One region of the Lysinibacillus sp. CD3-6 genome, then DNA from elsewhere that is predicted to be linked to it. Evidence: a T-box and tRNA genes for the amino acid it is inferred to sense, from the RefSeq annotation. Region 1 holds a T-box; the other regions hold tRNA genes.
The links. The T-box of region 1 lies ahead of trpS (tryptophan--tRNA ligase). A T-box ahead of a tRNA ligase gene usually reads a tRNA of that ligase, here a tRNA-Trp.
Positions count from the first base shown of each region.

Region 2: it has a tRNA-Trp gene. The T-box ahead of trpS (tryptophan--tRNA ligase) is inferred to sense a tRNA for this amino acid. The anticodon was not compared.
Region 3: it has a tRNA-Trp gene. The T-box ahead of trpS (tryptophan--tRNA ligase) is inferred to sense a tRNA for this amino acid. The anticodon was not compared.

Region 1 is NZ_CP085880.1:784,701-791,290, forward strand. It holds gene fabF (beta-ketoacyl-ACP synthase II) at 1-755, shown strand, start outside; gene FH508_RS03510 (hypothetical protein) at 1,061-1,375, opposite strand; gene trpS (tryptophan--tRNA ligase) at 1,391-2,380, opposite strand; T-box leader at 2,444-2,675, opposite strand; gene spxA (transcriptional regulator SpxA) at 3,168-3,563, shown strand; gene mecA (adaptor protein MecA) at 4,002-4,670, shown strand; gene FH508_RS03530 (competence protein CoiA) at 4,840-5,964, shown strand; gene pepF (oligoendopeptidase F) at 6,059-6,590, shown strand, end outside.
Region 2 is NZ_CP085880.1:4,101,235-4,107,824, reverse strand. It holds rRNA gene FH508_RS20445 (23S ribosomal RNA) at 1-2,099, shown strand, start outside; rRNA gene rrf (5S ribosomal RNA) at 2,216-2,331, shown strand; tRNA gene FH508_RS20435 (tRNA-Asn) at 2,350-2,426, shown strand; tRNA gene FH508_RS20430 (tRNA-Ser) at 2,432-2,523, shown strand; tRNA gene FH508_RS20425 (tRNA-Glu) at 2,547-2,621, shown strand; tRNA gene FH508_RS20420 (tRNA-Val) at 2,642-2,717, shown strand; tRNA gene FH508_RS20415 (tRNA-Met) at 2,743-2,817, shown strand; tRNA gene FH508_RS20410 (tRNA-Asp) at 2,824-2,899, shown strand; tRNA gene FH508_RS20405 (tRNA-Phe) at 2,919-2,991, shown strand; tRNA gene FH508_RS20400 (tRNA-Thr) at 3,002-3,077, shown strand; tRNA gene FH508_RS20395 (tRNA-Tyr) at 3,087-3,170, shown strand; tRNA gene FH508_RS20390 (tRNA-Trp) at 3,184-3,257, shown strand; tRNA gene FH508_RS20385 (tRNA-His) at 3,270-3,345, shown strand; tRNA gene FH508_RS20380 (tRNA-His) at 3,382-3,457, shown strand; tRNA gene FH508_RS20375 (tRNA-Gln) at 3,462-3,536, shown strand; tRNA gene FH508_RS20370 (tRNA-Gly) at 3,542-3,616, shown strand; tRNA gene FH508_RS20365 (tRNA-Cys) at 3,624-3,697, shown strand; tRNA gene FH508_RS20360 (tRNA-Leu) at 3,749-3,829, shown strand; gene FH508_RS20355 (VOC family protein) at 4,175-4,525, shown strand; gene FH508_RS20350 (S-layer homology domain-containing protein) at 4,739-5,827, shown strand; gene FH508_RS20345 (arylamine N-acetyltransferase family protein) at 5,865-6,590, opposite strand, start outside.
Region 3 is NZ_CP085880.1:238,423-245,012, forward strand. It holds rRNA gene FH508_RS01070 (16S ribosomal RNA) at 1-1,439, shown strand, start outside; rRNA gene FH508_RS01075 (23S ribosomal RNA) at 1,621-4,543, shown strand; rRNA gene rrf (5S ribosomal RNA) at 4,612-4,726, shown strand; tRNA gene FH508_RS01085 (tRNA-Val) at 4,740-4,815, shown strand; tRNA gene FH508_RS01090 (tRNA-Met) at 4,841-4,915, shown strand; tRNA gene FH508_RS01095 (tRNA-Asp) at 4,922-4,994, shown strand; tRNA gene FH508_RS01100 (tRNA-Thr) at 5,006-5,078, shown strand; tRNA gene FH508_RS01105 (tRNA-Tyr) at 5,088-5,171, shown strand; tRNA gene FH508_RS01110 (tRNA-Trp) at 5,184-5,257, shown strand; tRNA gene FH508_RS01115 (tRNA-His) at 5,295-5,370, shown strand; tRNA gene FH508_RS01120 (tRNA-Gln) at 5,383-5,457, shown strand; tRNA gene FH508_RS01125 (tRNA-Lys) at 5,479-5,551, shown strand; tRNA gene FH508_RS01130 (tRNA-Leu) at 5,560-5,644, shown strand; tRNA gene FH508_RS01135 (tRNA-Gly) at 5,698-5,772, shown strand; tRNA gene FH508_RS01140 (tRNA-Leu) at 5,778-5,866, shown strand; tRNA gene FH508_RS01145 (tRNA-Arg) at 5,881-5,957, shown strand; tRNA gene FH508_RS01150 (tRNA-Pro) at 5,981-6,057, shown strand; tRNA gene FH508_RS01155 (tRNA-Ala) at 6,071-6,146, shown strand; tRNA gene FH508_RS01160 (tRNA-Ser) at 6,158-6,250, shown strand; tRNA gene FH508_RS01165 (tRNA-Phe) at 6,262-6,337, shown strand; tRNA gene FH508_RS01170 (tRNA-Gly) at 6,341-6,414, shown strand; tRNA gene FH508_RS01175 (tRNA-Ile) at 6,419-6,492, shown strand; tRNA gene FH508_RS01180 (tRNA-Asn) at 6,505-6,581, shown strand; tRNA gene FH508_RS01185 (tRNA-Glu) at 6,583-6,590, shown strand, end outside.

The DNA.
Region 1 (6,590 bases):
CTTGCGCATCAGGGACGAATTCAATTGGTGATGCATTTAAAGTTATTGAACGTGGCGATGCAGATGTTATGATTTCAGGTGGGGCCGAATCACCAATCGTAACGATGGCAGTTGCTGGCTTCTGTGCGAATACAGCATTATCATTAAATACAGATCCTCAAACGGCTTCTCGTCCATTCGATAAAAACCGTGATGGCTTTATTATTGGTGAAGGTGCAGGGATTGTTATTTTAGAAGAATACGAACATGCAAAAGCGCGTGGCGCAAAAATTTATGCGGAAGTTCTTGGTTACGGTTCAACTGGCGATGCGCATCATATTACTGCACCAGCTCCAGAAGGTGAAGGGGCAGCGCGTGCGATGATTCAAGCATTAGAAGACGGTGGAGTAGACCCTTCACAAGTTGGCTATATTAACGCGCATGGCACAAGTACGCCATACAATGATTTATTTGAAACTCAAGCAGTAAAAACTGCTTTTGGTGAACATGCTTATAAACTAGCGATGAGTTCTACTAAATCCATGACAGGTCACTTATTAGGTGCAGCTGGTGGGGTTGAAGCTATTTTTACAGCACTAGCATTAAAAGAGGGCATTTTACCGCCAACAATTAATTTAACAGAGCCAGATCCAGAATGTGATTTAGATTATGTGCCGAATGAAGCTCGTGAGGCCAATATCGAATATGCAATGAGTAATTCCCTTGGTTTTGGTGGACATAACGCAAGTCTATTATTTAAAAAAATTGAGGAATAATTAAAAAACGTCAGCCGAATTTACAAGGCTGACGTCTTTTTTTTAAGGCTAGCGAATAGAAAAGAAAGTAAGAAGAAATAGAAAGGATGCCGTTTATTTGTTTCGTCTTTTTATATTTTTAATGAGCTATGGATTAATGATACTTTCTATTGGCAATTTAATTTTATATTTAAATTACAGGACTCTTGGATATTCCTGGTCGGTTGTCTTTAAATTTATTGTGCATACGACAGAATTTTATATAGCAATAGGAGCCTGTATTGTACTTTGTAGTGTTGTGCTTGATTTTGGTGTTGATCGAACAGCTAATTTGAAAGATAAGGTATAAATGTAACGGGTATCGCTAATGCTACTGCCACTTTTTGGGCCAAGTCTTCACCTTGCTCATCATGATTTTTCGCTAAATATTCCATACCTTCAATAAATGAATCTGTTTCAAGATCAATCCATTCACCAAACTTACACATCCATGTTGTCAACTCATCTTGTAATGCCTCTTCTAACGGAAGTTGTTCTAATTCTAAATTGGTACGACAATGACCACACCATAATGGATCAGCACCAAAGTCACTTTCTAACAAAAGCGCTTTGATTGGTTTATTACAATGTTCACAGTACATGTGCTAATTCCTTTCTTAGCGACGTGTGCGGCCTAAGCCCATAGCTTGTTCCATACGCTTTAAAGTTGCGCTAGCAATAGCATTTGCCTTTTCTGCACCTTCATCTAAAATGATATCTAATTCAGAAGACTCTACAAGGTTATAAAATCTTTCTTGGATTGGTGTAAGGTGGTCGATAACTGCTGTAGCTACACTTTGTTTAAAGCCGCCATAACCGATACCTTCATATTTTTTCACTAAATCATCAATTGATACACCCGAAATAGCAGATTCAATCGTTAGTAAATTCGAAACGCCTGGTTTATTTTCAACATCAAATGCTACAATACCATCTGAGTCCGTTACGGCTGATTTGATTTTTTTCTCAATATCTTTTGCTGTATCTAAAAGTTTAATCGTTGCTTTTGTATTTGGGTCGGACTTGCTCATTTTTTTCGTCGGCTCTTGTAATGATTTAATACGAGCTCCAGCTTTTGGTAATTGAATTTCAGGGATAGTTAAAACGTCACCGTAGCGTTTATTAAAGCGCTCAGCAAGATCACGTGTTAGCTCAATATGTTGCTTTTGATCGTCCCCTACAGGAACAATATTCGTGTTATATAATAAAATGTCAGCAGCCATTAATGGTGGATATGTTAAAAGAGCTGCAGAAACAGTTTCTTTACCATGAGATTTATCTTTGAATTGTGTCATACGCTCTAGCTCACCGATAGAAGCAACACATTGTAGCATCCATCCAGCTTGAGCATGGGCAGGCACTTCTGATTGAATGAATAATGTAGACTTTTGAGGGTCAATACCAGTAGCGATATAAGTAGCAGCTAAGTTACGAATGTTTTGACGTAACTCTTTTGGATCTTGAGCAACCGTAATAGCATGTTGGTCAACGATACAATATATAGCATTGCCTTCTTCCTGCAATGCTGGGAATTGCTTGAATGCACCAAGATAATTTCCTAATGTCACAATACCTGTTGGCTGTACGCCTGAAAAAATTGTTGTCATAATAAGTTCCTCCTCGGTTTCGAAAATAAAAAAACATCATGCGTCCTCATTAGAAATAACTAATGAAGGGACGAATGATGTTCGAATCCGCGGTACCACCCTGCTTGCCAAAAAGGCCTCTTAGCTTCGTAACGTGAAGAGACGAGCTTTGCTAATAAGTATCAAGTGTGTACTTGTACGTTCACAAAGCTAACTCGGAAGTCCATTCCAAATGCATACATGATCTGTTTCCAGCAACCACAGACTCTCTATACATGTATATTGCATATGTACTACTCTTCGTCAGCGTTTTTAACTACATTATAAATGTAGATGTTTAGCGCAAATGCGCTTTTCTTATTGCACCACATTATAGTATAAAGACTTATCTAAATGCAAGTCTGCAAATTCAGTCTTTAGACTGAACTTTTTTTGTTTTGTCAAAAAAAGCAACCTGCAGTTTGAAAGCTGCGTCATGATTGTACACGTCTAAGTGACATTATTCTCGTTTGTATTTTTTAATTGAGAACAACTAGTTTCCGTATATTCATGTTTAAAATGACGTGCTTATGGGAATATTATTATTAGTTCGTAGGACATACAAAGGAATTAGACACTTTAAGGTAGTATTAAAAGACAGAATATTTTGTAACAAAGTCATTTACTATGCATTCTTTTTTTCCTTGGAACTATATTCAAATACAGCTGAGTGCTGTATAATGGAACTGTAGTTTTACATTACATTAATTCTAATTTAACAAAATGGTCTATAGATAACGAAAACAAAGAGAAAGGATGTGTCAGTATGATAGTTACTTTATTTACATCACCAAGTTGTACGTCTTGTCGTAAAGCGAAAGCATGGTTAGAGGAGCATGAAATTCCATATACAGAACGTAATATTTTTTCTGAACCGTTAAGCATTAGTGAAATTAAAGAAATTTTACGCATGACGGAGGATGGAACAGATGAAATCATTTCAACTCGATCTAAAATATTTCAAAAATTAAATGTAGATGTTGAAAGCTTACCGTTACAACGCTTATATGAACTAATTCAAGAATATCCAGGATTATTACGACGACCAATAATTTTGGATGAGAAACGCTTGCAAGTAGGCTATAATGAAGATGAAATTCGAAGATTTTTACCACGTAAGGTTCGGGCTTATCAATTACAAGAAGCACAGCGCATGGTGAACTAAAATCCTCCTATATTGCATAGATTAAATGTATTAGGTGTTACAAATGCAGAAGCATGCATGTTGTGACATCTATTTTTTTATGTTTTACTTATGTAAAAACCTTCAAACAAAACTAATAATTAATAGGTAAAAGTCATATATTTCCCTAAAAGTATGTTAAACTTGATTTAATCAAAATAGTTTACTACAATTTCAATAATTCAAATATCTTCTTTGAAATGGTGTATATCCTTTTCATTTTATGAAAGAACAGCATACAATAGAATTAGAGACAACTGTGAACACAAAATTTATGATTACAGTTGCTCGATGACTTTTCTGTGGTGTGGTCAAAGGTTGAAAAACAAGGGAGTATGAAGGTTAAAAACAATGAATCAAAGCATACTAATGGAATAATACTGTTTTTCGACAAATGACAGTGAAGGGAGATGAGGTCTAGTGGACATCGAACGTGTAAATGAAAATACACTCAAGCTCTTTATTACGTACAATGATATAGAGGATCGCGGCTACAGTCGTGAAGAAATTTGGTACAACCGAGCAAAGGGTGAGCAACTTTTTTGGGATATGATTGATGAAGTGAATACGGAAGATTATTTTGATGTAGAGGGTCCGATTTGGATTCATATCAATGCGTCGGAAGTAGGCTTAGAAATCATTGTCACACGTGCACATATTTTAAAAGACGGTGAAACATTAGATGGTCATTCACATTATGATGAACAAAAAAGTATGTTTGCCCCATTCGACGAAGTAGGAGAGGATCTTCTTAGTCAATTAACTCAATTTGGTGACATGGATGAATCAGAGTTATTTATGGATACAGACATTTATGTTTATAAATTTAAAGATATAGATGAGTTAATCCCCGTTGCAAAACGGATGACTGATGATTTAGTGGATTCCTCATTATTCAAATATGAAGGTTGTTACTATTTAGTAGTAGACTTTGGGAACGCAGATGATGATTTAAATCGTCATGACAAAAATGCAGTCATTAAAGAGTTTTTAAGCCCTTCAAATTTCACAATTCATCGTCTTGAAGAATATGGCGAAAAAATTATGGAATACAATTGCTTCGAAACTGTTCGAAAATATTTTAGTTAACATCTTTTAAGCTTCTGATGGAGCTATTAGACTGTAGACATACTCAGAAATTTGAGTAAATCTACAGTCTTTTTTTGTGCTAAAAATCAAATTTCAAAGAAAAGCAGATAATTAGTTGGCTTAAAGAATAACTTTATTTACAATGAGTGCAAAAAGGAGAAAGATGGTTATGCTAATTGCCTATACAGAGCAACAGCAATTATTTATCTCATATCAACATTCGAGAGAAGCCTTACAAAAGTATCGCCAGCTTCAACAATTTTTTTGCCCTCAATGCCAGCAGCCTGTTCAATTAAAAATCGGTCAGCTGAAAATCCCACACTTTGCTCATATTGCTAGCCAGTCTTGTGATCGACAATTTTCAGAAGGAGAATCACAGCTTCATTTACGTGGAAAAATTCAATTATTCGAATGGTTGAAATCGCTTGGGCATACAGTAGAGCTGGAGCCATTTTTACCGAAATTAGCTCAACGACCAGATATTTTATTACAAAGCAAAAAGCAAACGATTGCAATGGAATATCAATGCAGTGCGATAACAAACGAAAACTGGCTATTACGAACAGAAGGTTATGAGAAAAATCACATCCAAGCGTTATGGCTATTTCAAACCCCGCAGAACAAATATAAAACGCATGCTATTCAAAAAATTAGAATTTCGCCTATCTTTCAAAACGTAATTAATTATTCAGCGAGCAATGTGCCATATTTAGTTACATATGATGCGAATGCAGCTCAATTTAATTATTGGACGAATCTTCTTCATGTTCACGGGCATACTTTTATAGCGTATGTACTAAATATCCCACTTGAAAAACAACACTTTCCATTTTATGAGCCAAAGTTAATTACGTATGAAGCGTTTATTATTTACTGGCATACGTATAAAAGATTATGCCAACAGTATGTAAAGCAACGTTTAATGCGCAGTAAAAAAGGCGTGCAGGACCTTTTTTTACGAAGTTGTTATGAATTGAGGTTTTCACTTAATGCATTGCCGAATTATATTGGCATACCTGTTAAAAATGCAAATGCTATTCCAATTTCTCCAATAGAATGGCAAGCCATTTTATTGGATTTTTGCAGGAAACGGCAGTTACCACCATCAGTGCTGTGGAAAGAGGATATTCAATTATTTCTAACGCTTCTCAATCTAGAGCCAACAAATATAAGAGTGCAAGTGATTGAAAACTATGCAAAACTGTTAGGGCATAGTTTCCTTCAACAAGATGACAGTATGGGAATGTTGGAAAAAGTATATGAGCATTTGTATTGTCATATAAAAACCTCATAAGGAGGAAAAGGTAGGTAGATTATTATTTGCAATTGTCGCAATATATTGAGAAAATGTTAGGAGAAGGAAAGTCATATATAAAGGGGGCTGGCTCATGGCTAGTAACAGCAATCGAGTATTAATGAGAAGTGAAGTACCAGTAGAGTTAACTTGGCGATTAGAAGATATTTTTGCCACTGATGCACTATGGGAAGAGGAGTTTAAGAAGGTCGCAGAACTAGCAAAAAAAGCACCTAGCTATGCAGGTACTTTAAAAAATGGTTCAGATGCCTTATTAGCAGTATTAACATATTACGATGAAATTTATCAGCGTACAATGAAACTGTATACGTACGCACATATGCGTAATGATCAAGATAAAACGAATAGTTTTTATCAAGATTTGTATGGGCGTATTCAAACGTTAGCGACTAATATTTCAACGGCATTATCATTTTTAACGCCTGAAATTTTATCATTAAGTGAAGAGACAATCGAAAGCTATTTAGCAGAAAATAAAGATTTACAATTATATAAGCAATCATTGAAAGAAATTTCAATGACTCGTCCTCATGTGTTACCTGCTGATCAAGAGGCATTACTTGCACAGATGGCAGAGGTTACAGGCACCGCATCGAATACGTTTG
Region 2 (6,590 bases), 1.5 Mb from region 1:
ATTCCAATCGAACTTGGAGATAGCTGGTTCTCTCCGAAATAGCTTTAGGGCTAGCCTCGTGATGAGAATACTGGAGGTAGAGCACTGTTTGGACTAGGGGGCCATCCCGGTTTACCGAATTCAGACAAACTCCGAATGCCAGATATTTATACACGGGAGTCAGACTGCGAGTGATAAGATCCGTAGTCAAAAGGGAAACAGCCCAGACCACCAGCTAAGGTCCCAAAGTAATCGTTAAGTGGAAAAGGATGTGGCGTTGCACAGACAACCAGGATGTTGGCTTAGAAGCAGCCATCATTTAAAGAGTGCGTAATAGCTCACTGGTCGAGTGACGCTGCGCCGAAAATGTATCGGGGCTAAACGATTCACCGAAGCTGTGGATTGACATCTACGATGTCAGTGGTAGGAGAGCGTTCTAAGTGCGTTGAAGTCAGACCGGAAGGACTGGTGGAGCGCTTAGAAGTGAGAATGCCGGTATGAGTAGCGAAAGACGGGTGAGAATCCCGTCCACCGTATGACTAAGGTTTCCTGAGGAAGGCTCGTCCGCTCAGGGTTAGTCGGGACCTAAGCCGAGGCCGATAGGCGTAGGCGATGGACAACAGGTTGATATTCCTGTACCACCTCCTCACCGTTTGAGAAATGGGGGGACGCAGTAGGATAGGGTAAGCGCGCCGTTGGTTGTGCGCGTCCAAGCAGTAAGGCGTGTGTGTAGGCAAATCCGCACACTGTAACGTTGAGCTGTGATGGCGAGTCCGTATGGACGAAGTTCCTGATTTCACACTGCCAAGAAAAGCCTCTATCGAGGTGAGAGGTGCCCGTACCGCAAACCGACACAGGTAGTCGAGGAGAGAATCCTAAGGTGTGCGAGAGAACTCTCGTTAAGGAACTCGGCAAAATGACCCCGTAACTTCGGGAGAAGGGGTGCTCTTGAGCGTGCAAGCGCACGAGAGCCGCAGTGAATAGGCCCAGGCGACTGTTTAGCAAAAACACAGGTCTCTGCAAAACCGTAAGGTGACGTATAGGGGCTGACGCCTGCCCGGTGCTGGAAGGTTAAGAGGAGTGGTTAGCGCAAGCGAAGCTGCGAATTGAAGCCCCAGTAAACGGCGGCCGTAACTATAACGGTCCTAAGGTAGCGAAATTCCTTGTCGGGTAAGTTCCGACCCGCACGAAAGGCGTAACGATCTGGGCACTGTCTCAACGAGAGACTCGGTGAAATTATAGTACCTGTGAAGATGCAGGTTACCCGCGACAGGACGGAAAGACCCCGTGGAGCTTTACTGTAGCCTGATATTGAATTTTGGTACAACTTGTACAGGATAGGTAGGAGCCAGAGATCTCGGAGCGCCAGCTTCGAAGGAGGCGTCGGTGGGATACTACCCTGGTTGTATTGAAATTCTAACCCATGCCCCTTAGCGGGGCAGGAGACAGTGTCAGGCGGACAGTTTGACTGGGGCGGTCGCCTCCTAAAAGGTAACGGAGGCGCCCAAAGGTTCCCTCAGAATGGTTGGAAATCATTCGTAGAGTGTAAAGGCACAAGGGAGCTTGACTGCGAGACCTACAAGTCGAGCAGGGTCGAAAGACGGGCTTAGTGATCCGGTGGTTCCGCATGGAAGGGCCATCGCTCAACGGATAAAAGCTACCCCGGGGATAACAGGCTTATCTCCCCCAAGAGTCCACATCGACGGGGAGGTTTGGCACCTCGATGTCGGCTCATCGCATCCTGGGGCTGTAGTCGGTCCCAAGGGTTGGGCTGTTCGCCCATTAAAGCGGTACGCGAGCTGGGTTCAGAACGTCGTGAGACAGTTCGGTCCCTATCCGTCGTGGGCGTAGGAAATTTGAGAGGAGCTGTCCTTAGTACGAGAGGACCGGGATGGACACACCGCTGGTGTACCAGTTGTCTTGCCAAAGGCATCGCTGGGTAGCTATGTGTGGACGGGATAAGTGCTGAAAGCATCTAAGCATGAAGCCCCCCTCAAGATGAGATTTCCCATTACGCAAGTAAGTAAGATCCCTCAAAGACGATGAGGTAGATAGGTTCGAGGTGGAAGTGTGGTGACACATGGAGCTGACGAATACTAATCGATCGAGGACTTAACCAAAAAAGTTTGTAACATTCAATGAACCGTTTATCCAGTTTTGAAAGAATAAAAAAGTATTTCTTAGATACTTGTAATTATAATACTATATGTTATAATAGGTAATGTCTTTCAAATAGTCTAGTGATGATGGCAAAGAGGTCACACCCGTTCCCATACCGAACACGGAAGTTAAGCTCTTTAGCGCCGATGGTAGTTGGGGGCTTCCCCCTGTGAGAGTAGGACGTCGCTAGGCTATACATAATAAAATCATTCCGAAGTAGCTCAGTTGGTAGTAGCACCTGACTGTTAATCAGGTTGTCGCAGGTTCGAGTCCTGCCTTCGGAGCCATTCTTGGAGAGTTGTCCGAGTGGCCGAAGGAGCACGATTGGAAATCGTGTAGGCGGTTAACACTGTCTCAAGGGTTCAAATCCCTTACTCTCCGCCAGCACTTACGATTCCAATTAGTAAGGCCCCTTGGTCAAGCGGTTAAGACACCGCCCTTTCACGGCGGTAACACGGGTTCGAATCCCGTAGGGGTCACCATTTATAACGAATACCCAGATGGAGGATTAGCTCAGCTGGGAGAGCATCTGCCTTACAAGCAGAGGGTCGGCGGTTCGAGCCCGTCATCCTCCACCATTTTATAAAATTAAATTAGTATTGTCGCGGGGTGGAGCAGTGGTAGCTCGTCGGGCTCATAACCCGAAGGTCACAGGTTCAAATCCTGTCTCCGCAACCAAATAAAGGTCCCGTGGTGTAGCGGTTAACATGCCTGCCTGTCACGCAGGAGATCGCCGGTTCGATCCCGGTCGGGACCGCCATTTTTTAAATAATAAATATGGGTCAGTAGCTCAGTTGGTAGAGCATTAGATTGAAGCTCTAAGTGTCGGCGGTTCGATTCCGTCCTGACCCATCGTTTTTTTGCCGGTTTAGCTCAGCAGGTAGAGCAACTGACTTGTAATCAGTAGGTCGTGGGTTCGATTCCTATAGCCGGCACCATGTTTTCCCGGAGGGGTAGCGAAGTGGCTAAACGCGGCGGACTGTAAATCCGCTCCTTAGGGTTCGGCGGTTCGAATCCGTCCCCCTCCACCAGTTTTTATTTAATAGGGGCATAGTTCAACGGTAGAATAGAGGTCTCCAAAACCTTTGGTGTGGGTTCGATTCCTACTGCCCCTGCCAATTAATTTTATGGCGGTTGTGGCGAAGTGGTTAACGCACCGGATTGTGGTTCCGGCATTCGTGGGTTCGATTCCCATCAGTCGCCCCATTAATATAAAATTAAAATTAAAACTATAAAGCAATGGCGATTGTGGCGAAGTGGTTAACGCACCGGATTGTGGTTCCGGCATTCGTGGGTTCGATTCCCATCAGTCGCCCCATTGTTGGGGTATAGCCAAGCGGTAAGGCAACGGATTTTGATTCCGTCATGCCCTGGTTCGAATCCAGGTACCCCAGCCATTTATGCGGAAGTAGTTCAGTGGTAGAACACCACCTTGCCAAGGTGGGGGTCGCGAGTTCGAACCTCGTCTTCCGCTCCAATAATATGGCGGCATAGCCAAGTGGTAAGGCACAGGTCTGCAACACCTTTATCACCGGTTCAAATCCGGTTGCCGCCTCCATATTTTTTTCTTAATCGGATACTCCGATTTTTTTTATCTCTAAAGTATTATGCCGGTGTGGCGGAATTGGCAGACGCGCACGACTCAAAATCGTGTTCCTTTGGAGTGTCGGTTCGACCCCGACCACCGGTATCCAAAGTGAATTTAAAAGACTTCAACAACTTTGTTGAGGTCTTTTTTGTTTTTAAATAATGGCAGATTACAAGCGCAAAGTAATAGGTATTTGATATAATAAAGTTTGTATATTCAGAATTATTATATTTTTAGATGTTAGGTTTGGAGGTAATACTTATGAAAAATAAACTATTATCATTTTTACTACTCTTAGCAGCTATTTTTTTATTTCTAGATGCCTTTACAAATATATTTAGCGATTATGCAATGGTTAAAAAATAGTTGCTATCGTGCTTATTTGTTTAGCAGGTACTTTCATCTATTTTTCTTTAATTTTTACAAGTGAAAAAAGGGGGAGATGAATTGGGTCGAGTAATAGGGTTTGAACTAAATAGTCAAGATCCTGAAAAAGCAGCGAATTTTTATTCTAAAGTTTTTGCATGGGAAATTGCGGAGCCTCGTTGGGATTACTGGGCTGTCACAACAGGTGCCAGCGAGCAAAATGGTATTGACGGTGGAATTGGTAAAGGTCCAAGCGATTATCCACATGGAGTACGTGTGCAAATTGAAGTAGATTCGATTGATGACTCTATTGCGAAAGCTATGGAGAATGGGGCTACTATTGTCCGAGAAAAAATGGAATTTAATGATTTTTTTCTTGCCTATTTAGTAGACCCTACTGGACTAGGTTTTGGTTTAATTCAAAATAAGTAAAATGAATAAGCTTTAACGCCTCTGCAAAGTTGCAGGGGGTTTTTTATTTTACAAGAGTTATGAAGTCTATTAGAAGTGTAAGCGTATTTTGAAACGGGTATGGAATGATTAGTGTTAATTGCAAGAAAACTATTAAAAATATCTTTTTAGTTAATATTTATTTTACTTGATGAATAGGATAACAAGGATGGGAGTAAATATAGGGGGAATAGCATGAAGAAAATAAGTAGGATCTTAATTGTAGTTATGATTTTTGGGTTATTACAGATTCAGCCCGTATACGCAGCTAGTTTTAAAGATGTGTCATCTGACAATACGTTAAGTACCGAAATAGATTACTTAGTTGAGCGGGGGATTATTAAAGGTTATCCTAATGGCACTTTCAAACCAAATGACTATGTAACTAGGGCACAGGTAGCTGTCATGTTAACTCGTGCGGTAGGGTTGAAAACGACGAATGTTAAAAATCCAAAGTATCAAGATGTGCCGACTTCACATATCTATTATAAAGAAATCGCTGCTACCCAAAATGCGGGGATATTTGAGGCAACGAAAAAATTTAATCCGAATGGGACGCTGACGAGAGCAGATATGGCTGTGGTTTTGCAACGTGCATTTAAATTAAAGGGAGCGAGCCCTTATTATTTTACAGACGTTACAGAGAAGACGCCAGGCTATAAAGAAATATTAGCGGTAGCGAATAATAATATTACGAGCGGTTATCAGGATGGTTCATTTAAACCAAAATTGCCGTTAACACGTGCGCATTTTTCAGCATTTGTTGCACGTGCCATGACCCTTTCAAAGCCGAATTTACAAAAGGATCCTGCATATAAATACACTTATGCATTTTACTCACCAGATGATGGCTTACGATACACATTAAATTATCAATACAGCCATAATGATAATAAAAACGATGTTTGGTCAATTGCTAATACAACGAATAATAAGCAGTTTAATGATGAGTTATTATATTATGATGGCTCTGTATATGCACAAGCAATTGCTCAGGAATATAGCTCACATTACGACTTTTATATAGGGCTACCTCTTAGAATTGGTGTAATAGTTCACGAAGACGATGAAGGTCCAGTTAACGGCAATCGTATAACAGTTCAAACGACGGATGGAACGGTTCGAGCAGGTGGTGTTAACTATAAAAATGTAGCTGTATTAGAAGAAAGTTTTAAATATATTGATGTAGTGAAAACCTATTATTTTGTAGACGGTATTGGTTTAGTCAAGGAACTGCACAATGGCGAAGTAGTATATGAGTTGCTAAAACGAACAGCAAATTAAAAGCGTAAAAGGATGCATCCAACAATGCATCCTTTTTTTAAGTGATCGATATATGAAAATAACGTTCAAGTGCTTGTTGCCACTCTTTCTCAGTGTGGGTTGTATACGTAGTTAATGAGTGCCCTTCATATATACGGAATTCATTATTGAACATAGTATGTCGACCTGAAGAAGTGCGAATCATTGCGATTTTATTTTTTTGTTGAGAAAGTCGTGGGGCAAAATTAGCATCATTATCGTTATCTGTGAAGTTATAAAGTAGGCGCCAATTGTGTGGTGTTTGCTCATAAAGCATCCATCCGTACGTGTCATCCCATTCAATTTTATATAGCTCTTTCTCTTCTCGATGTTCATGGTGAGCAATTAATGGAACTGGTTTACAAGGGGCTAGTGCACCTACTCCAACGTCCGAGATATAAGGTACGCCGTCAAATTGGACGAGAAGTAGCTGATGCATAGGAACTTCTTCAAGTGGTGTATCCGCATCCATATTGCGCCAAAATTGTGCATAGCGATTTGTTACAGAAAAACCGAGCTCACGAAGTAACCAGCTATATAAAATATTTAGCTCGAAGCAATTGCCTCCGCGTTGTTGAACGATAATTTTTTGAAAAAGATCAGGAATAGCAAAGGAGATGCCACGTTTCAAGGCAACGTCTATATTTTCATAAGGTATCGTATGTAGATGTTTTGTTTGTAATTGACCAAGTAGTTTTATAGACGGCTCTATAGATCCTTGAAATTGAAGATAATTTAAATATTG
Region 3 (6,590 bases), 550 kb from region 1:
TGAGTAACACGTGGGCAACCTACCCTATAGTTTGGGATAACTCCGGGAAACCGGGGCTAATACCGAATAATCTTTTGTCTCTCATGAGACAATTCTGAAAGACGGTTTCGGCTGTCGCTATAGGATGGGCCCGCGGCGCATTAGCTAGTTGGTGAGGTAACGGCTCACCAAGGCAACGATGCGTAGCCGACCTGAGAGGGTGATCGGCCACACTGGGACTGAGACACGGCCCAGACTCCTACGGGAGGCAGCAGTAGGGAATCTTCCACAATGGGCGAAAGCCTGATGGAGCAACGCCGCGTGAGTGAAGAAGGATTTCGGTTCGTAAAACTCTGTTGTAAGGGAAGAACAAGTACAGTAGTAACTGGCTGTACCTTGACGGTACCTTATTAGAAAGCCACGGCTAACTACGTGCCAGCAGCCGCGGTAATACGTAGGTGGCAAGCGTTGTCCGGAATTATTGGGCGTAAAGCGCGCGCAGGTGGTTTCTTAAGTCTGATGTGAAAGCCCACGGCTCAACCGTGGAGGGTCATTGGAAACTGGGAGACTTGAGTGCAGAAGAGGATAGTGGAATTCCAAGTGTAGCGGTGAAATGCGTAGAGATTTGGAGGAACACCAGTGGCGAAGGCGACTATCTGGTCTGTAACTGACACTGAGGCGCGAAAGCGTGGGGAGCAAACAGGATTAGATACCCTGGTAGTCCACGCCGTAAACGATGAGTGCTAAGTGTTAGGGGTTTCCGCCCCTTAGTGCTGCAGCTAACGCATTAAGCACTCCGCCTGGGGAGTACGGTCGCAAGACTGAAACTCAAAGGAATTGACGGGGGCCCGCACAAGCGGTGGAGCATGTGGTTTAATTCGAAGCAACGCGAAGAACCTTACCAGGTCTTGACATCCCGTTGACCACTGTAGAGATATGGTTTTCCCTTCGGGGACAACGGTGACAGGTGGTGCATGGTTGTCGTCAGCTCGTGTCGTGAGATGTTGGGTTAAGTCCCGCAACGAGCGCAACCCTTGATCTTAGTTGCCATCATTTAGTTGGGCACTCTAAGGTGACTGCCGGTGACAAACCGGAGGAAGGTGGGGATGACGTCAAATCATCATGCCCCTTATGACCTGGGCTACACACGTGCTACAATGGACGATACAAACGGTTGCCAACTCGCGAGAGGGAGCTAATCCGATAAAGTCGTTCTCAGTTCGGATTGTAGGCTGCAACTCGCCTACATGAAGCCGGAATCGCTAGTAATCGCGGATCAGCATGCCGCGGTGAATACGTTCCCGGGCCTTGTACACACCGCCCGTCACACCACGAGAGTTTGTAACACCCGAAGTCGGTGAGGTAACCTTTGGAGCCAGCCGCCGAAGGTGGGATAGATGATTGGGGTGAAGTCGTAACAAGGTAGCCGTATCGGAAGGTGCGGCTGGATCACCTCCTTTCTAAGGATATTTTCGGAATACAAACCTTGGGTTTGTAAGATTACGTTTTGCGTTCAGTTTTGAAGGTTCATCATTAGATGAAATACTTCAAAATTTGTTCTTTGAAAACTGGATAAAACGACATTGAAATTGTAACAAACACATTTATTTTTTAAATTAAGTTTTTTAGGCTTAATAACTAGGTTAAGTTATTAAGGGCGCACGGCGAATGCCTTGGCACTAGGAGCCGAAGAAGGACGGCACTAACACCGATATGCTTCGGGGAGCTGTAAGTGAGCTTTGATCCGGAGATTTCCGAATGGGGGAACCCACTACGTTTAATCGCGTAGTATCTTGACGTGAATACATAGCGTCTTGAAGGCAGACCCAGGGAACTGAAACATCTAAGTACCTGGAGGAAGAGAAAGAAAAATCGATTCCCTGAGTAGCGGCGAGCGAAACGGGAAGAGCCCAAACCAAGAGGCTTGCCTCTTGGGGTTGTAGGACACTCTATACGGAGTTACAAAGGAATGAGTTAGATGAAGCGACTTGGAAAGGTCCGCCAGAGCAGGTAAAAGCCCTGTAGTCGAAAGTTTATTCCCTCCAGAGTGGATCCTGAGTACGGCGGAACACGTGAAATTCCGTCGGAATCCGGGAGGACCATCTCCCAAGGCTAAATACTACCTAGTGACCGATAGTGAACCAGTACCGTGAGGGAAAGGTGAAAAGCACCCCGGAAGGGGAGTGAAAGAGATCCTGAAACCGTGTGCCTACAAGTAGTTAGAGCCCGTTAATGGGTGATAGCGTGCCTTTGTAGAATGAACCGGCGAGTTACGATTACGTGCGAGGTTAAGCTTTAGAAGGCGGAGCCGCAGCGAAAGCGAGTCTGAATAGGGCGAATTAGTACGTGGTCGTAGACCCGAAACCAGGTGATCTACCCATGTCCAGGGTGAAGGTGAGGTAACACTTACTGGAGGCCCGAACCCACGCACGTTGAAAAGTGCGGGGATGAGGTGTGGGTAGCGGAGAAATTCCAATCGAACTTGGAGATAGCTGGTTCTCTCGAAATAGCTTTAGGGCTAGCCTCGTGATGAGAATACTGGAGGTAGAGCACTGTTTGGACTAGGGGCCATCCCGGTTTACCGAATTCAGACAAACTCCGAATGCCAGATATTTATACACGGGAGTCAGACTGCGAGTGATAAGATCCGTAGTCAAAAGGGAAACAGCCCAGACCACCAGCTAAGGTCCCAAAGTAATCGTTAAGTGGAAAAGGATGTGGCGTTGCACAGACAACCAGGATGTTGGCTTAGAAGCAGCCATCATTTAAAGAGTGCGTAATAGCTCACTGGTCGAGTGACGCTGCGCCGAAAATGTATCGGGGCTAAACGATTCACCGAAGCTGTGGATTGACATCTACGATGTCAGTGGTAGGAGAGCGTTCTAAGTGCGTTGAAGTCAGACCGGAAGGACTGGTGGAGCGCTTAGAAGTGAGAATGCCGGTATGAGTAGCGAAAGACGGGTGAGAATCCCGTCCACCGTATGACTAAGGTTTCCTGAGGAAGGCTCGTCCGCTCAGGGTTAGTCGGGACCTAAGCCGAGGCCGATAGGCGTAGGCGATGGACAACAGGTTGATATTCCTGTACCACCTCCTCACCGTTTGAGAAATGGGGGACGCAGTAGGATAGGGTAAGCGCGCCGTTGGTTGTGCGCGTCCAAGCAGTAAGGCGTGTGTGTAGGCAAATCCGCACACTGTAACGTTGAGCTGTGATGGCGAGTCCGTATGGACGAAGTTCCTGATTTCACACTGCCAAGAAGAAAAGCCTCTATCGAGGTGAGAGGTGCCCGTACCGCAAACCGACACAGGTAGTCGAGGAGAGAATCCTAAGGTGTGCGAGAGAACTCTCGTTAAGGAACTCGGCAAAATGACCCCGTAACTTCGGGAGAAGGGGTGCTCTTGAGCGTGCAAGCGCACGAGAGCCGCAGTGAATAGGCCCAGGCGACTGTTTAGCAAAAACACAGGTCTCTGCAAAACCGTAAGGTGACGTATAGGGGCTGACGCCTGCCCGGTGCTGGAAGGTTAAGAGGAGTGGTTAGCGCAAGCGAAGCTGCGAATTGAAGCCCCAGTAAACGGCGGCCGTAACTATAACGGTCCTAAGGTAGCGAAATTCCTTGTCGGGTAAGTTCCGACCCGCACGAAAGGCGTAACGATCTGGGCACTGTCTCAACGAGAGACTCGGTGAAATTATAGTACCTGTGAAGATGCAGGTTACCCGCGACAGGACGGAAAGACCCCGTGGAGCTTTACTGTAGCCTGATATTGAATTTTGGTACAACTTGTACAGGATAGGTAGGAGCCAGAGATCTCGGAGCGCCAGCTTCGAAGGAGGCGTCGGTGGGATACTACCCTGGTTGTATTGAAATTCTAACCCATGCCCCTTAGCGGGGCAGGAGACAGTGTCAGGCGGACAGTTTGACTGGGGCGGTCGCCTCCTAAAAGGTAACGGAGGCGCCCAAAGGTTCCCTCAGAATGGTTGGAAATCATTCGTAGAGTGTAAAGGCACAAGGGAGCTTGACTGCGAGACCTACAAGTCGAGCAGGGTCGAAAGACGGGCTTAGTGATCCGGTGGTTCCGCATGGAAGGGCCATCGCTCAACGGATAAAAGCTACCCCGGGGATAACAGGCTTATCTCCCCAAGAGTCCACATCGACGGGGAGGTTTGGCACCTCGATGTCGGCTCATCGCATCCTGGGGCTGTAGTCGGTCCCAAGGGTTGGGCTGTTCGCCCATTAAAGCGGTACGCGAGCTGGGTTCAGAACGTCGTGAGACAGTTCGGTCCCTATCCGTCGGGGGGCGGAAATTTGAGAGGAGCTGTCCTTAGTACGAGAGGACCGGGATGGACACACCGCTGGTGTACCAGTTGTCTTGCCAAAGGCATCGCTGGGTAGCTATGTGTGGACGGGATAAGTGCTGAAAGCATCTAAGCATGAAGCCCCCTCAAGATGAGATTTCCCATTACGCAAGTAAGTAAGATCCCTCAAAGACGATGAGGTAGATAGGTTCGAGGTGGAAGTGTGGTGACACATGGAGCTGACGAATACTAATCGATCGAGGACTTAACCAAAAAAGTTTGAAACATTCAATGAAACGTTTATCCAGTTTTGAGAGAATAAGTTCTTTCAACTGAATAAGTGAAGTGATGATGGCAAAGAGGTCACACCCGTTCCCATACCGAACACGGAAGTTAAGCTCTTTAGCGCCGATGGTAGTTGGGGGCTTCCCCTGTGAGAGTAGGACGTCGCTTCGCTTGTTTTTTATGTGGAGGATTAGCTCAGCTGGGAGAGCATCTGCCTTACAAGCAGAGGGTCGGCGGTTCGAGCCCGTCATCCTCCACCATTTTAATATCAAAGTATTATATTGTCGCGGGGTGGAGCAGTGGTAGCTCGTCGGGCTCATAACCCGAAGGTCACAGGTTCAAATCCTGTCTCCGCAACCAAATTATGGTCCCGTGGTGTAGCGGTTAACATGCCTGCCTGTCACGCAGGAGATCGCCGGTTCGATCCCGGTCGGGACCGTCTTTTTATTTGCCGGTGTAGCTCAGTTGGTAGAGCAACTGACTTGTAATCAGTAGGTCGTGGGTTCGACTCCTATCGCCGGCATCAGCCCTTGGAGGGGTAGCGAAGTGGCTAAACGCGGCGGACTGTAAATCCGCTCCTTAGGGTTCGGCGGTTCGAATCCGTCCCCCTCCACCAGTTTTTTATTTTAGGGGCATAGTTCAACGGTAGAATAGAGGTCTCCAAAACCTTTGGTGTGGGTTCGATTCCTACTGCCCCTGCCAAACTTTTTTAGATTAAACTACTGTTATAGTTCATATGGCGGTTGTGGCGAAGTGGTTAACGCATCGGATTGTGGTTCCGACATTCGTGGGTTCGATTCCCATCAGTCGCCCCATATAATTAATATTGGGGTATAGCCAAGCGGTAAGGCAACGGATTTTGATTCCGTCATGCCTAGGTTCGAATCCTAGTACCCCAGCCATTTTTCATTTATTAATAATATGAGCCATTAGCTCAGTTGGTAGAGCATCTGACTTTTAATCAGAGGGTCGAAGGTTCGAGTCCTTCATGGCTCATCATATTTGCGGGTGTGGCGGAATTGGCAGACGCACTAGACTTAGGATCTAGCGCCGCAAGGCGTGGGGGTTCGACTCCCTTCACCCGCACCATTTATTTTATTTACAAATTACATAATTGCCAGGATAAATAATCTTATGCACATGCGGAAGTAGTTCAGTGGTAGAACACCACCTTGCCAAGGTGGGGGTCGCGAGTTCGAACCTCGTCTTCCGCTCCAAATGTGCCGGGGTGGCGGAACTGGCAGACGCACAGGACTTAAAATCCTGCGGTAGGTGACTACCGTGCCGGTTCGATTCCGGCCCTCGGCACCATTTTTTAATATTAAGCGCCCGTAGCTCAATTGGATAGAGCGTCTGACTACGGATCAGAAGGTTGTGGGTTCGACTCCTGCCGGGCGCGCCATAAAAAGATAAGATAGACAGTAACGGAATGTAGCTCAGCTTGGTAGAGCACTTGGTTTGGGACCAAGGGGTCGTAGGTTCGAATCCTGTCATTCCGACCATCTTTTAAAATTTGGGGCCTTAGCTCAGCTGGGAGAGCGCCTGCCTTGCACGCAGGAGGTCAGCGGTTCGATCCCGCTAGGCTCCACCATATTTATTTCCGGAGGTATACCCAAGTCTGGCTGAAGGGATCGGTCTTGAAAACCGACAGGCGGGTAACACCGCGCGGGGGTTCGAATCCCTCTACCTCCTCCATTTTCTTTTTCGGGTCAGTAGCTCAGTTGGTAGAGCATTAGATTGAAGCTCTAAGTGTCGGCGGTTCGATTCCGTCCTGACCCACCATATGCGGGTGTAGTTTAATGGTAAAACCTCAGCCTTCCAAGCTGATGTCGTGAGTTCGATTCTCATCACCCGCTCCAAAGAGGGCCTATAGCTCAGCTGGTTAGAGCGCACGCCTGATAAGCGTGAGGTCGATGGTTCGAGTCCATTTAGGCCCATTAAAAAATTATTCCGAAGTAGCTCAGTTGGTAGTAGCACCTGACTGTTAATCAGGTTGTCGCAGGTTCGAGTCCTGCCTTCGGAGCCATGGCCCCTT